2 regions of the Kitasatospora sp. NPDC041917 genome follow, and region 2 is predicted to be linked to the other one. Evidence: riboswitches for the same ligand, from Rfam matches in the RefSeq annotation. Region 2 holds a riboswitch; the other holds the start of a gene.
The links. Region 2 has a riboswitch for cyclic di-AMP ahead of ACZ6EM_RS32805 (M23 family metallopeptidase). Riboswitches for the same ligand answer to the same signal wherever they lie in the genome.

Region 1 (7,762 bases), on a different contig from region 2:
GTCTGGCTCTCGCCCTTCTACGCCTCGCCGCAGGCGGACGCCGGCTACGACGTGGCCGACTACCGCGCGGTGGACCCGATGTTCGGCACCCTGCTGGACGCCGACGCCCTGATCCGGGACGCCCACGACCTGGGTCTGCGGATCATCGTCGACCTCGTCCCCAACCACTCCTCGGACCAGCACGAGTGGTTCCAGCGCGCCCTGCGCGAGGGCCCCGGCTCCCCGCTGCGCGAGCGCTACCACTTCCGCCCCGGCAAGGGCGAGCAGGGCGAACTGCCGCCCAACGACTGGGAGTCCATCTTCGGCGGCCCGGCCTGGACCCGCAGCGAGAACCCGGACGGCACCCCCGGCGACTGGTACCTGCACCTGTTCGCCCCGGAGCAGCCCGACTTCAACTGGGAGAACCCGGCCGTCGCCGACGAGTTCCGTTCGATCCTGCGGTTCTGGCTCGACATGGGCGTGGACGGCTTCCGCATCGACGTCGCCCACGGCCTGGTCAAGGCCCCCGGCCTGCCCGACCTCGGCGGCGCCGACCAGCTCAAGCTGCTCGGCAACGACGTCATGCCGTTCTTCGACCAGGACGGCGTGCACGAGATCTACCGCAGCTGGCGCAAGATCCTCGACGAGTACCCGGGGCAGCGGATCGGCGTCGCCGAGGCGTGGACCCCGACCGTCCAGCGCACCGCCAACTACGTCCGCCCCGACGAGCTGCACCAGGCCTTCAACTTCCAGTACCTGGGCACCGGTTGGGACGCCACCGCGCTGCGCGAGGTGATCGACCTCTCGCTCGACTCGATGCGCCCGGTCGACGCCCCCACCACCTGGGTGCTCTCCAACCACGACGTCACGCGGCACGCCACCCGGTTCGCCAACGAGCCCGGCCTCGGCACCCAGATCCGCACCCCCGGCGACCGCGAGCTCGGCCTGCGCCGCGCCCGCGCCGCCACCCTGCTGATGCTCGCGCTGCCCGGCTCGGCCTACGTCTACCAGGGCGAGGAGCTCGGCCTGCCGGACGTCACCGACCTGCCCGACGAGGTCCGCCAGGACCCGTCCTTCTTCCGTCAGGCCGGCCAGGACGGCTACCGCGACGGCTGCCGCGTCCCGATCCCGTGGTCCGGCACCGAGGCCCCGTACGGCTTCGGGCCGGTGGCCGGCGGGCCGTCCTGGCTGCCCCAGCCGGCCGAGTGGGCCGGGCTGAGCGTCGAGGCGCAGACCGGCGACCCGACCTCCACCCTGGAGCTCTACCGCAGCGCGCTGGCCGTCCGCCGGGCGCAGCCCGACCTCGGCGCCGGCACCGGGGTCGCGTGGCTGGAGAGCCCCGAGGGCACCCTGGCGTTCCGTCGCGGCGCCTTCGTCTGCACCGTGAACACCACCGGCGAACCGGTGCGGATCGCCGCCCCGGGCACGCTGCTGCTGGGCTCGGCCGACCTCGTGGTGGACGGCGGCGAGACGGTGCTCGCTCCGGACAGCACCGGCTGGTGGGCGGTCTGACGTGGTTGGAATAGGCTCTGGGACCGTGACTACGGCGCGACTCTCAGACATCGCGGCGCAGGCGGGGGTCAGCGAAGCCACCGTCTCCCGCGTGCTCAACGGCAAGGCGAACGTTTCCGCCGCCACCCGGCAGACCGTGCTGGCGGCGCTCGACGTGCTCGGGTACGAGCGGCCGACCCGTCTTCGCCAGCGCAGCGCCGGGCTGATCGGTCTGATCACGCCCGAGCTGAGCAACCCGATCTTCCCCGCGCTGGCCCAGGTGATCGAGCAGGTGCTCAGCCGGCACGGCTACACGCCGGTGCTGTGCACCCAGACTCCGGGCGGGTCCACCGAGGACGAACTGGTGGAGATGCTGGTGGACCGGGGCGTGGCGGGCATCGTCTTCGTCTCCGGGCTGCACGCCGACACCACCGCCGACCACGACCGCTACGCCCGGCTGGCCGGGCGCGGGGTGCCGTTCGTGCTGATCAACGGCTACAGCGAGAAGATCGACGCGCCGTTCATCTCGCCGGACGACCGGGCCGCGATGTGGATGGCCGTCCAGCACCTGGCCGAACTCGGGCACGAGCGGATCGGGCTGGCCGTCGGTCAGCGCCGGTACGTGCCGGTGCTGCGCAAGATCGAGGGCTTCACGGCCGCGCTGCGCGAGGTGCTCGGGCTCTCCCGGGAGGAGGCCGACGACCTCGTCCACCACACGCTGTTCAGCGTGGAGGGCGGGCACGCGGCGGCCGGCGCGCTGCTCGACAAGGGCTGCACGGCGATCGTCTGCGGGAGCGACATGATGGCGCTCGGGGCGATCCGGGCGGTGCGGCAGCGCGGGCTGTCGGTGCCGCAGGACGTGTCGGTGGTCGGCTTCGACGACTCGCCGCTGATCGCCTTCACCGAGCCGCCGTTGACCACGATCCGCCAGCCGGTCGAGGCGATGGCCACGGCGGCGGTGGACGCGCTGCTGGAGGAGGTCGGCGGAAACGCGGCCCAGCGCGGCGAGTTCATGTTCCAGCCGGAGCTGGTGATGCGCGGGTCCACCGGGGCCTGCGCGCGCTGAACCCCGGCCGTCACGGCCGACGGAAGGGCCCCGGAGGGCGGTTGCTCTCCGGGGCCCTTCGGCGTGCGTGCGTGCGGTCGGCCGCCCCGGGCCGTCGGGCGGTCAGCCCTCCTGGGCGGTGGGGCGGTCGACGGTCGGTCGGTGCCCGTCGGCCGCCTCGCCGGTACGGGTCTCGGTACGGCGGCCGCGGGCCAGGTAGTCGCGCAGGACCAGTTCGACGGCGTCCTGCGGGTTCTTGGTGCCGGAGAGCAACATCGCGTCGATCGCGAGGTTCGCGTCGAGGGTGACGGTGACCTGGGCCATGTGACTCCTCCTCGGGTGCAGAGCAGCAGCATGCCCGTTGGGGCGGGGATTCACCACGGTGATTCGCCATGGGGATTCAGCACGGGGATTCACCGCGGGGATTTGCCACGAGGTACGGCCGGAGGCATGCCGGAACCCCCGGGGAGGAGCGACCAGACTCTCCCCGGGGGCGTGGGCGGTCAACGTTCGGACGACAGCTGACAGATGATGAAATCTGTTATCTGTCAGCTGTTATCCGTCGACTGTCGGCTGTTCGCTGTTCTCAGACCCGGCCGGCGAAGTCCGGGGCCCAGTTGGCGATGCTCTGCTCGCGGACGCCCGAGCTCGGGTTGGCGGCCTCGACGTACTTGCCGTTGCCGACGTAGATCGCGACGTGGTAGACGCCGGAGTCCTTGCCGTTGTTGGACCAGAACAGCAGGTCGCCCGGCTGGAGGCTGTCCAGCGAGACGTGGGTGCTGGCGGCGGCCTGGTCGGCGGCGACGCGCGGGACGGAGACGCCCGCGGCGCGCAGCGCGGCCTGGGTCAGGCCGGAGCAGTCCCAGCCACCGTTACCGGTGCCGCCGTAGACGTACGCCTGACCGACCTTCGACTCGGCGAAGGAGACCGCGGCGGCCATGCTGCCGGTGGCGGCCGGAGCCTGGGTCTGGGCCGGAGCCTGGGTCTGGGGAGCGGGCTTGGTGGACGGCTTGGCGGCCGGGGTCTGGGCCTGCGCGGTCGGCTGGGCGTTCACGGCACCGCCGTTCGCGGACTGGCCGGACTTCTGCGAGCGGTCGAACCAGGTGAAGTCCGAGCCGGACTTGCCGGTGGCGGACTGGCCGGCCTGGGCCTGGCCGTTGCCGCCGAAGGACAGCTGCTGGCCCGGGTAGATGCTGTCCGGACCCTCGGTCAGGGTGCCGCGGTTGAGCTCGTACAGCCGCTGCCAGCCGCCCTGCACCTTGTGCTGGTCGGCGATCGCGGACAGCCAGTCGCCCTCGACCACGGTGTAGTCGCCGTTCTGGGCCTGCTGCTGGCGCTTCTGGACCCAGTCGCTCCGGTTTCCGGAGGCGGCGGAGTCGGTGCTGGCCTGCGTGCCGTCCTGGGAGGGCGCGGAGGGCGCGGCGGGCTTTGCGGCCGGGGCCTGGGTCTGCGGAGCGGGCTTGGCGGCCGGGGCGGCCGGCTTGGCGCTCTGCGCGGGCTTGGCGGCGGTCGAGCCCGCGGTGGAGCCCGCCGAGGTGTCGACGGCGGCCGCGGCGCCGCCCTTGGTGAGGCCGGCCTGGACCGAGCACACCGGCCAGGCGCCGGGGCCCTGCGAGGCGAGGACCTTCTCGGCGACGGCGATCTGCTGGTCCTTGGTGGCCAGGTCGGCGCGCGCCGCGAAGGCGGTGCCGCCGAAGGCGGACCAGGTGCTGGAGGTGAACTGGAGGCCGCCGTAGAAGCCGTTGCCCGTGTTGATGCTCCAGTTGCCGCCGCTCTCGCACTGGGCGACCTTGTCCCAGGTGGCGACGGTGGCGGCGGAGGCGGTGCCGGAGGCGATGCAGGGGACGGTGAGGCCGACGCCCGCGACGCCGAGGGCGGCGATCACGCGACGGGTGCGGCTGGACAGACGAGTGCCGTTGGTGGGCAGCATGAAGACGCGGTCCTCTCCCACGCCTGCGAGGTGAGCTGTCGGATTCGGGCTGGAGTTGCCCGGCCGCGCTGTGGGCGCGGCTTCACCCCTAGCCCTGGACCGTTCCGGAGATCGGTCCGGGGCGACTTACCTGTGGGTCCCCCGCTCCTGCCGTGGTGCGATTTCGCGCTGCCAGGACATCCGACGGCAGGACTCGGCGTCGCGGATGAACCGGGTTCGTGTGGTCACGAACGGGGAGCACGTTAATCAGACTTAAGTTCAAACTGCAAACTGCTGTGATGCGCATCACGGTTTAGTGGGAACTGCCAAAATTGCCGCTCCCCATGATCGCAAATGATCGTTTTCAGGCAACCCTGTTGTGGAAGCCCACAACTGGCAGCACTTCAGAAGTGGTGTGACGGCGCGTCGAATCGCGGGCCGGAGCGCCCGGGCAGATGCTGCGGCGGTCGTGATGCGAGCGCCCGCGACCGCGTTTCCTATTTCCTTTCAAATAGGCCAGAACGGACATTCCACTTCATCGCCGTCCGACTTCCGCGCGGGACGGCCATGGACCGGCGGAGCAAAACCGAAGGGCCCGGAACGCATGCCGTTCCGGGCCCTTCGGTGCGCGCCAACCGGCGCGCGTCGTCGACTACCGCCCTGCGGGCCCCTGGGAGGCCGCGTGGGCGCCGCGGACGCCCTCCAGAGCCCCCTCGGCCTCGGCGGCCGCCGCCTCCGCCTCGGCCCGTGCCAGGTCCTCCGGGGACGGCGCGGGCAGCGCCGCCAGGTAGGTGGAGGCGATCAGCTGGCCGACCGACGGGTACGAGCCCAGCGGCGCGGCCGACGGGCAGCCGGTCTCCTCGGCGGCGGTGGCGAGCAGCTCGGAGTCCGCCTCCGGGCCGATCACCAGCGGGGCCAGCGCCGGGCGCTGCGAGCCGGTGTCCCTGAGGTGGTTGACGGCCGCGGCCACCGAGCCGGGCACGTCGAGCGCGGCGGCGACGACCGGCACGGCCAGTCGGGCGGCCAGCAGCACGCCGGTGATGCCGGCTGCCGCGGCCGCGTCCTCGCCGCCGACGGTGGTCAGCACCACGCCGTCCGCGGCGGTCGCGATGGCGAACAGCCGGGCGCGGTCGGCCCGGGCCAGCCCGGCCTCGGACAGCCGGACGTGCACGGCCTCGGCCAGCAGCGGGTGCGGGCCCAGCGGGTCGGTGACGGGCGCGCCGTACTCGGCGGCGAGCGCGTGAAGCTCGGTCAGGAAGGTGTGCGGGCCGGGCACCAGCGGCACCAGGACGGGCGTCGGCAGTCCGGCCTCGGCCGCCATGGCCAGCAGCTCGGCCACGGTGCGGTCCTCGCCGCCCGCGCCCTCGCCGCCGTTGCCGGGCAGGTAGCCGACCGCGGTCCGGACGCCGTTCTGCTCGGTGCGGACGATCGAGAGCAACTCCTCGACGACCGAGCGGGACTCGGGCCCGGCGGTCGCGGGCACGGCGAGCACCAGGGCCGGGGCGCCGGCCGGGATCTCGGGGCGCTCGGGACGACGGTGGCGCCCCCGCGCACGGGAGCCTGGAGTACGGACGGGCAGTGGCGCGCCCGGGATGGCTGCGGTGCTCATGCCGGAGATCGTAGGACATCTGCCCGTCCGGCTTGCAGTCGGCTGCCGCGTGGGTTTCACGCGGTCGCGGTCCGGAGGCCGGTGCGTCTCCGGCACCGGTCCGGGCACTTTGCCTACAATCCGGACATTCCGCTCCCAATCCCCGCGCGACCGCCGGTGGTTGCCTCGACGCGACCCGAGGGCGCCGGCGTTGCACCTGGGGCGCGTGAGATGTCTCACAGCATGAGGATGGTTTGACGGAGGGTCACGGGGGTGCGACTCCCGGCATTCGAAGATCAACATTCAGCGGGGAGGCGCTCACGGCCGGTTATCGCGCGCCCGACGATTCATCGGCTATGTCCGTTTACGTACCGTCAGGAGAAGGGTCCGTGAAGAGTTCGCGGCTGCGGACAAAAGGCCACGTGCACCTGCAACGTCCCGTGCTGATGCACGTGCACTGCGGCTATCATCGCGTCAAGTGAGGCGTTGTGCCGGACCGGTACGGGGCCGGTCCGTTCGTTTCGACGGTGCCGGGGGCGCCGCGCTGGACGACAACTCCGGAAGCTCTTCGGGAGATTTCTATGCACGACTCGCAGGACACGCACGGCTCGTACGACACCTACAACGGGATGGCCGCCGCCGATCTCCAGGGGGTGGTCTGGCAGAAGAGCCGGCACAGCAACTCCCAGGGCAACTGCGTCGAGTTCGCGGCCCTGCCCGGCGGCGATGTGGCGATGCGCAACTCGCGGTTCCCGGACGGCCCGGCCCTCATCTACACCCGGGCCGAGATCGCCGCCCTGCTGCTGGGGGCCAAGGACGGGGAGTTCGACCACCTGGCGGTCTGACCGACCGCCGTGCTCCATCATCGGGGGGCCGTCGTGGGTGCCGACACCACGACGGCCTTTGTCTTTGTCTCCTCCGGGGGCCTCTTCGCCGGCGGTCTCCGCTTCGGAGGTGTCCGCTCCGGAGGCGTCCGCACTGGAGCGGAAGTCCTCGGCGGGGCCGAGTGGAAGGGCCCGGGGTGTGGTCCTCCCGGGGCTTCCGTCGACCGGCCGTGCGCCGCCCGGCGCATGGTCCGTCCTGGGCGTGCGGCCCGTTCGGGTCGGGGGCCCGGTCGGGGCGCACGGCCCGTCCTAGGCCGAGCGCCGATGCCGTCCGCCGATCTCGACGGGGCCGTCGAGCGGTGAGCGGCCGCCGAGTCCGGGGTGCCCGTCCAGCGGGGAGCCGACGATCGTCTCCGCCTCGAACATCGCCCAGACCACCTTGCCGCTGCCCAGCGGGTGCCAGCCCCAGGAGCGGCTGAACGACTCCACCAGGTGCAGCCCGCGGCCGGATTCGGCGACGAAGTCGGCCTCCCGTGCGATCGGGCCGATGCTGCTCGGATCGCTCACCGCGCAGACCACCTGGGGTGCGCGGTGCACCAGGCTTATTCGGATCGGGAGCCGGCCGTCCGGGGTCGGCTGCAGGGGAAAGCCGTACTCGCCCTGGGTGCCGCCCGACGGGTCGGGCCGTGCGCCGATCGCATGCCGGAGCGCGTTGGTCACGAGTTCCGACGCCACCAGCGCGACGTCGTCGAACAGCTCCGTCAGGCCCCAGTGCTGGAGCGTGCTCCGAGCGAAGTCGCGCGCGGTTCTGACGGCTTCGAAGCGAGGAGCGAGCGTACAGGTGACCACAAGGGGGTCAACCGCCAAAGCCGTACCGGTGCTCATGAAGAGCTCCTCCCATAAGGGGGCGGACACGGCTGGACCCG
Region 2 (7,762 bases):
CGCCGCCACCGGCCAGACCGTGCACCTGGCCGCCTACGAGGGCGGCGAGGTGGTCTACATCGACAAGTTCGACTCCCGCCACCCGGTGCGGATGTACTCCCGGATCGGCCTGCGCGCCGCCCTGCACAGCGCCGCCGTCTCCAAGGTGCTGCTCGCCGACCTGCCGCTGCCCGAGCGGCGCCGGGTGGTGGCCGGGATCGACTTCACCCCGCACACCGCGCGTACCCTGACCACCCCCGAGGCCCTGCTCGCCGAGCTGGAGAAGGTCGCCGCCCAGGGCTGGGCGCAGGACCACGCCGAGCACGAGGCCTTCATCAACTGCGTGGCCGCGCCCGTCCGGGACGCCAGCGGCCGGGTGGTGGCCGCCGCCTCGATCTCCGTTCCGGACGTCGTCCTGCCGTACGAGCAGGTGCTGGACCTGCTCCCGCAGCTGCTCGCCACCACCCGCGCCGTCTCGGCCGACTGCGGCCGCCCCGACCACAACTGACGAACCGTCGACACAGTTAAGGAATCCGAATCCCATGACCTCCGAGCACCTCCGGAACGGCGAGAAGACCGAGATCCGCACCGACGGCGCCCCCGCTCCCGCCTGGATGTTCTCCCAGGGCGTCCGCAAGGGTCCGATCCTCCAGGTCTCCGGCCAGGGCCCGCAGGACCCGGCCACCGGCGAGTACCTGCACCACGGCGACGTGAAGGCGCAGACCCGCCGCACCCTGGAGAACGTCAAGGCCATCGTCGAGGCCGGCGGCGCCACCGTCGAGGACGTGGTGATGTTCCGCGTCTACCTGACCAAGCGCGCCGACTTCCCGCTGATGAACGAGGTCTACGCCGAGTTCATCGACGAGAACATCAAGCCCGGCGGCGTGAAGCCGTGCCGCACCACCGTCTTCGTCGAGCTGCCGCAGGAGCCGATGCTGGTCGAGATCGACGCCCAGGCCGTCGTCGGCTGACGCACCGCCGCACCGAAGGGCCCGGACGCCGCAGTCGCGTCCGGGCCCTTCGCCCGTCCGGCGGCCTGCTTGCCACACCCCCACCCGCACATTAGGTTAGGCTCACCTAATTAACTGGAGGTCCGTCCATGAGCCTGCCCACCGGCGACACCGAGGTCCCCGAGCCCACCACCGCCGAACGGATCCACAGCCTGCTCGGCACGACCTCCTCACTCACCGTCCGCGCCCTCGGCGAGCACCACCACCTGAACACCCCGGTCTCCGTGCACGGCTCCCGGCTGCGCCTGCGCACCGCCCTGGACGACCCGCTCACCACGGCCGTCATCGGCGCCGCCGACGGTCTCGCCGTCGTCCTCGACGTCACCGACAACGCCCCCGTCGCCGTCCGCGACCGGGTCCGCGCCCGCCTCACCCTGGCCGGCCGGCTCCACCTGGCCCACCTCGCCGACGACGGCCTCGGCGTGCACCTGCGGGTGGACATCGCCCACGCCGTCCTCGCCACCCCGTACGGCACCGGCGCGATCACCGCCGCCGACCTCGCGCTCGCCGGCCCCGACCCGCTGGCCCGGCACGAGGCCGCGCTGCTCACCCACTTCGCCGACGACCACGCCGAGGCGCTCGACGTCCTGACCCGGCTGCTCGACCCGGCCGTGCTCACCCACGACCCCGAGGTCCGCCCGCTCGCCCTGGACCGCTACGGCCTGGTGCTGCGCCTGGACCACCCGCACGGCCACCGCGACGTCCGCCTGGTCTTCCCCGAACCGGCCCGGGACACCGAGGACTTCGGCCACCGGATGCACGCGCTGCTGGCCGCCGCCCAGTACGGCCTGCCGGTCCACCGGCGCTGAACCCGGCGCACCGCGAGCGCCGGCCGGTCACCCCTCGACCGCGCCCCAGCACCACCCGCCCGGTCACCGCTCGACCGCGTCCTCCAGCACCACCCGCCCGATCCGCGCGTACAGCTCCGGCCGCCAACGGCGCACCGCCAGCGCCAGCCCGACCCCGCCCGCGAACACCCCGATCACCAGGTACGGGATCAGCCGGAACAGCAGCGTGTGCGCCGCCGCCCCGGCCGCGGCGTCCTTGTTGAGCACCAGCAGCACCACCACCCCGGCCATCGCCACCCCGCCCACCAGCGGTGCGGCCAGCGTCCGGAACCAGTGCGCGGTCTCCGGGTGCCGCCCCCGCACGTGGAAGTACCCGACCACGGCGAAGGAGCAGAGCGTCTGCACGACCAGGATCGCCATCGTCCCGAGCAGCGCCAGCAGCGTGTACAGGTGCACGTACGGGTCCATCCCGGCCGCCAGGAACCCCGCCACCAGCCCCACCGCGATCACCGACTGCACCACCGAGGCGACGTGCGGCGAACCGTGCCGCGCATGGGTGCGGCCGAGCGCCGGGTGCAGCAGCCCCTCCCGGCCGATCGCGTACAGGTACCGGGCCGCGCACTGGTGGAAGGCCATCGCGCAGGCGAACGAGCCGGTGACGACCAGCCATTGGAACACCTTCACCGCCCAGGCCCCCAGGTGCGCGCCGAGCGGGTCGAAGAACAGGCTGTTGCCGTCCTTGCCCGGCACGGCGCCGCTCGCCACCGCGACCGCCCGCCCGACGCCGTTGCCGGACACGATCATCCAGGACACGAAGACGTAGAGCAGCCCGACACCGATCACCGACACCAGCGTCGCCCGCGGCACCACCCGCTTGGGGTCGCGGGACTCCTCGCCGTACATCGCGGTGGACTCGAATCCCACCCAGGACCAGAACGCGAAGAACAGGCCGAGCCCGGCCGCCGCCGCGCCCGAACCCCCCACCCCCCTCAGCGCGTTCAGCGGGTTCACGGCCTCGACCACGATCCCGTCCGGCCCGCCGCCGGAGAACAGCACCGCGAACGAGACCGCCCCCAGCACCCCGATCTCCAGCACCAGCGCGACCCCGAGCACCTTGGCCGTCAGGTGCAGGTCGAACCAGGCCATCACCCCGATCACCGTCGCCCCGAACAGCGCGTACCAGCCCCAGCCCAGGTCCACCCCCAGCTGCGAACGGACCAGTCCGCGCAGCGAGTACGCGAAGAAGCCGAGGGCCGAGGCCTCGGTGACGACGTACGCCAGCACCGCGAGCAGCCCCGAGGCCATCCCGACCACCCGGCCCAGCCCGTGCGAGACGTAGCCGTAGAACGCGCCGGCCGCGGTGATGTGCCGGGCCATCGCCACGTACCCGACCGAGAACACCGTCAGCACCACGGTCGCCACGATGTACGCGGCGGGCGCGCCGGCGCCGTTGCCCTGCCCGACGATGATCGGCAGGTTGCCCGTCATCGCGGTGATCGGGGCGGCGGTGGCGAGTGCCATGAACACCACGCCGACCAGGCCGACCGAGTCCGCCTTCAGCCGGTCGACGCCGCCCGTCCCCGGCCGCTCCCGCCCGGCCCTCTCCCCCGCCACGTCCCCGCTCCGGACCGCCATCCGGCCTCCTCGCCTCCCGGACCCGCCCGACCGCCGGACCGGCCGGACGCTGACCGTCCGACAGCATGGCGCGCCGGAGCAGCCCAGCGATCGGGCCGACGGCCCGCCGGAGCAGTCGAGTTGACGCCACGTTCGACCGGTCGAACGACGCTCCGGAACCCGCCGGACGGCCGGGGCACGACCGGACGGGCCCGGAAACGGCAGCGGCCGGCCCGGCCGCACGAGGAGGTCCTCGTACGGCCGGGCCGGCCTGGGCGTGTCCCGCGCCCATGTCCGCCGTGCGGCGATCACCCGGTCGAGCGGTCACCCGACATGACCATCCCGGAGGATCGATTCGCCCCGCAGCAGCGGTGGTTCCGAAAACCCTCGGGGCTCAGCGGCCCCGGGTCAGAGCGCGACGCCGTGCGCGCGCAGGTAGGCGACCGGGTTGATGTCCGAGCCGTACTCCGAGCCGTTGCGGATCTCGAAGTGCAGGTGCGGGCCCGTCACGTTGCCGGTGGCGCCGGAGAGGCCGATCTGCTGGCCGACGGTGACGGCCTGACCGATCCTCACGCCGATCGAGGAGAGGTGCGCGTACTCGGCGTAGTGGCCGTCGGCGAGCTTGATCTCGACCTCGTTGCCGTAGGCGCCGCCGTTGCCGGCCTTGACCACGACGCCGTTGGCGACGGCGCGCAGCGGGGTGCCGGTGGAGGCGACGAAGTCCTGGCCGGTGTGGTGGCCGGAGGCCCACATCGAGCCGGCCACGCCGTAGGCGGTGCCGAGCTTCGGGTTGGCCAGCGGGGCGACGAAGCCGGAGGTGGCGGCGGCGACCGGAGTGGCGGTCACGACCGCGGCCGGAGCGGCGACCTGCAGCTGGGTCTGGAGCTGGGCGGAGGGCTTGGCGGCCTCGGTCTTCACCTGGACCTGGGCCTGCGGCTTGGCGGCCTGGGTCGCCGGAGCGGCCGGCTGGGCGGGCTTCGCCGGGGCGGCCGGCTTGGCCGGGGCGGCGTCGGCGGCCGGCGCGGCGGCGTGGCCCGACAGCGCGAGCTGCTGGCCCGGGAAGATCAGGTTCGGGTTGGCACCGACGACCGAGCGGTTCTGCTCGTACAGCGCGTGCCAGCCGCCCTCGACGTTCTTGGCGTCGGCGATCTTGGACAGGGTGTCGCCGCTGACGACGCGGTAGCTCTCCTGCGCGGCCGGGGTGGCCGGGGCAGCGGCCGGCGCGGCCGACTTGGCGTCCGTGGAGGCGGCGGCCTGCGCGGCCGGGGCGGCCGGAACGGTGTGGGCCTGGGCGCTCACCGCGGTGACGAGCGGGAGGGCGAAGGAGACACCGGTGACGGCGGTCGCGATGCCGATACGGGCGGCGCGGGGCAGGGCGATACGACGAGCCTGAGCAGGCATGGAATTTTCCTCTCCGACGCCTGCGAGGTGAGCTGTCGGGTTCGGGCTGGAGTTGCCCGGCCGCATGCGCGGCTTCACCCCTAGCCGGTCCTGGACGCCCGCGCCCTGAGGCGCGAACTCCGGTCCGGCGACTTACCTGTGGGTCCCCCGCTCCTGCCGTACAGAGTTCGTTTCGAACCACCGGGCAGCGGCAGGACTCGGCGTTCCACCCGGTGGATCCGTCCGGACTGGCCGGGCGGTCGCTGAACTAAAACCCATCCGTTCGGGTGAAGCAATGTCGATCTCTTGAAAGGGCAACCATCTCCCCCGTTCCGGTGACCCTCCGCAGACCGGGCCCCACGGTGCGTACACAACCCATTCACCCCCCGCCACTGATCCACGACCCTGCGCCGAGATCGGCGACGGACCGCAGTCACCCGTTCACGCACCGCCGACCGTCAACACACCCACCGGTGACCCTTGTCACGTGCGCCCCGGCAGCGCAGGATTCGCCCGTGGCCACCTCCGAGGCCGGCACCCTGCGCCTGGGCACCGCGCAGGGTCGCTGGGTACTACTGGCGACCGTGCTCGGCTCCAGCATGGCGATGCTCGACGGCACCGTGGTGAACGTCGCCCTGCCCCGGATCGGCGCCGACCTCGGCGCCTCCCTGGCGTCCCTGCAATGGACTCTGAACGCCTATCTGCTCACCCTGGCGGGCCTGATCCTGCTCGGCGGCGCGCTCGGCGACCGGTACGGGCGGCGCAAGGTCTTCCTGATCGGCGTGGTCTGGTTCGCCATCGCCTCCGCGGCCTGCGCCGCGGCGCCGAACATCCACGTGCTGATCGCCGCCCGCGCCGTCCAGGGCATCGGCGGGGCGCTGCTCACCCCCGGCTCGCTCGCCATGCTCCAGGCCGTCTTCCACCCCGACGACCGCTCGGCCGCGGTCGGGCTCTGGTCCGGCCTCGGCGGGGTGTCCGCCGCGATCGGCCCCTTCCTCGGCGGCTGGCTGGTGGACGGCCCCGGCTGGCGCTGGATCTTCCTGTTGAACCTGCCGCTCGCCGCCGCCGTGATCGCGGTGACCACCCGGTCGGTGCCGGAGACCCGGGACGAGGCCGCCACCGGCCGCTTCGACGTGCTCGGCGCCGTGCTCGCCGCCCTCGCGCTCGGCGCGATCACCTACGCGCTGACCGCGGCGGGCGAGGGCCTGTCCCCGGCGGTCTGGGTCAGCGGGGTGATCGGGGTGGTGCTCGGCGTCGCCTTCGTGGCCGTCGAGCGCCGGGCGCCCGAACCGATGCTGCCGCTCGGGCTGTTCTCCTCCCGGCTGTTCACCGCGGTGAACCTGGTCACCCTGTGCGTGTACGCGGCGTTCAGCGGCGTCTTCTTCCTGCTGGTGGTGCAGCTCCAGATCGTGTCCGGGTTCTCGCCGCTGGTCTCGGGCTTCGCCCTGGTGCCGATCACCGTGCTGATGCTGGCGCTGTCCGCGCGCGCCGGGCGCCTCGGCAAACGGATCGGCCCGCGCGTCCCGCTGACCGTCGGCCCCCTGCTGTGCGCCGCCGGGGTGCTGCTGATGCTGCGCATCGGCCCCGGCTCCTCGTACTGGGTGGACGTGCTGCCCGCCGTCACGGTGATGGGCTGCGGGATGACGCTGCTGGTCGCGCCGCTGACGGCGACCGTGCTGGCCGCCGTCGAGGTCCGGCACGCCGGCATCGCCAGCGGGGTCAACAACGCCGCCGCCCGCGCGGCCGGCCTGCTCGCGGTGGCCGCCCTGCCGGCGCTGGCCGGGCTGAGCGGCGACGCCTACCGGGTGCCCGCCGCAGTCGACTCCGCCTTCCACACCGCGATGCTGATCTGCGCGGGCCTCCTGGTGGCCGGCGGGCTGATCGCCTCCGCGACCGTACGGGGCAATGTGCTCGCCCCCGAGGAGCAGCCGGTGGCCGAGCCGAACTGCGACTGGCCGTGCGGACCGACCGCCCCGCCGCTCGACCCCGGCCACGTCCCCACGACGCGCGAGGGCCCCGCCACCGGTCCGGCGGCAGGGCCCTCGACTCTGAACTGACCGAGCGTCAGAGGATGTCGGCCGGCGCGTACTTGGCGGCCTCCGGGTAGGCGGCCGCGACGGCCTCCACCTGGCGGACGACCTCGGCGACCTGGGCACCGGCCGCGCCGGTGAAGGACAGCCGGTCGGCCAGCAGCGCGTCCAGCGCGGCCCGGTCCAGCGGGATCCGCTCGTCGGCGGCCAGCCGGTCCAGCAGCTCGTTCTCCCGGGCGCCCGCACGCATCGCCAGCGCGGAGGCGACGGCGTGCTCCTTGATGACCTCGTGCCCGGTCTCCCGGCCGACGCCCGCGCGCACCGCGCCCATCAGCACCTTCGTGGTGGCGAGGAACGGCAGGTAACGGTCCAGCTCGGCCTCGATCACGGCGGGGAAGGCGCCGAACTCGTCGAGGACGGTCAGGAAGGTCTCCAGCAGGCCGTCGAAGGCGAAGAACGCGTCCGGCAGCGCGACCCGGCGCACCACCGAGCAGGAGACGTCGCCCTCGTTCCACTGGTCGCCGGCCAGCTCGCCGGTCATCGAGGCGTAGCCGCGCAGGATGACGGCCAGGCCGTTGACGCGCTCGCAGGAGCGGGTGTTCATCTTGTGGGGCATCGCGGAGGAGCCGACCTGGCCCTCCTTGAAGCCCTCCGTGACCAGCTCGTGGCCGGCCATCAGGCGGATGGTCTTGGCCAGGCTGGACGGCGCGGCGGCCAGCTGGACGAGGGCGGTGAGCACCTCGAAGTCCAGCGAGCGCGGGTAGACCTGGCCGACGCTGGTCAGCACGTTCTCGAAGCCGAGGTGCCCGGCGACCCGGCGCTCCAGCTCGGCCAGCTTGTCGGTGTCGCCGCCGAGCAGGTCCAGCATGTCCTGGGCGGTGCCGACCGGGCCCTTGATCCCGCGCAGCGGGTAGCGGGCGATCAGCTCCTCCAGGCGGCGGAAGGCGACCAGCAGCTCGTC

Region 1: another riboswitch for cyclic di-AMP. It lies ahead of ACZ6EM_RS39090 (transglycosylase family protein); the one in region 2 lies ahead of ACZ6EM_RS32805 (M23 family metallopeptidase).

Annotation. Positions count from the first base shown of each region.
Region 1 is NZ_JBVJBI010000070.1:6,113-13,874, forward strand. Features, by position in the region: gene ACZ6EM_RS39075 (glycoside hydrolase family 13 protein) at 1-1,491, shown strand, start outside; gene ACZ6EM_RS39080 (LacI family DNA-binding transcriptional regulator) at 1,517-2,536, shown strand; gene ACZ6EM_RS39085 (hypothetical protein) at 2,639-2,839, opposite strand; gene ACZ6EM_RS39090 (transglycosylase family protein) at 3,102-4,466, opposite strand; cyclic di-AMP (ydaO/yuaA leader) riboswitch at 4,453-4,623, opposite strand; gene ACZ6EM_RS39095 (sirohydrochlorin chelatase family protein) at 5,077-6,033, opposite strand; gene ACZ6EM_RS39100 (DUF397 domain-containing protein) at 6,594-6,857, shown strand; gene ACZ6EM_RS39105 (ATP-binding protein) at 7,146-7,721, opposite strand.
Region 2 is NZ_JBVJBI010000040.1:37,369-45,130, reverse strand. Features, by position in the region: gene ACZ6EM_RS32825 (IclR family transcriptional regulator) at 1-487, shown strand, start outside; gene ACZ6EM_RS32820 (RidA family protein) at 522-950, shown strand; gene ACZ6EM_RS32815 (DUF2470 domain-containing protein) at 1,079-1,798, shown strand; gene ACZ6EM_RS32810 (APC family permease) at 1,862-3,412, opposite strand; gene ACZ6EM_RS32805 (M23 family metallopeptidase) at 3,800-4,792, opposite strand; cyclic di-AMP (ydaO/yuaA leader) riboswitch at 4,795-4,932, opposite strand; gene ACZ6EM_RS32800 (MFS transporter) at 5,287-6,828, shown strand; gene purB (adenylosuccinate lyase) at 6,836-7,762, opposite strand, start outside.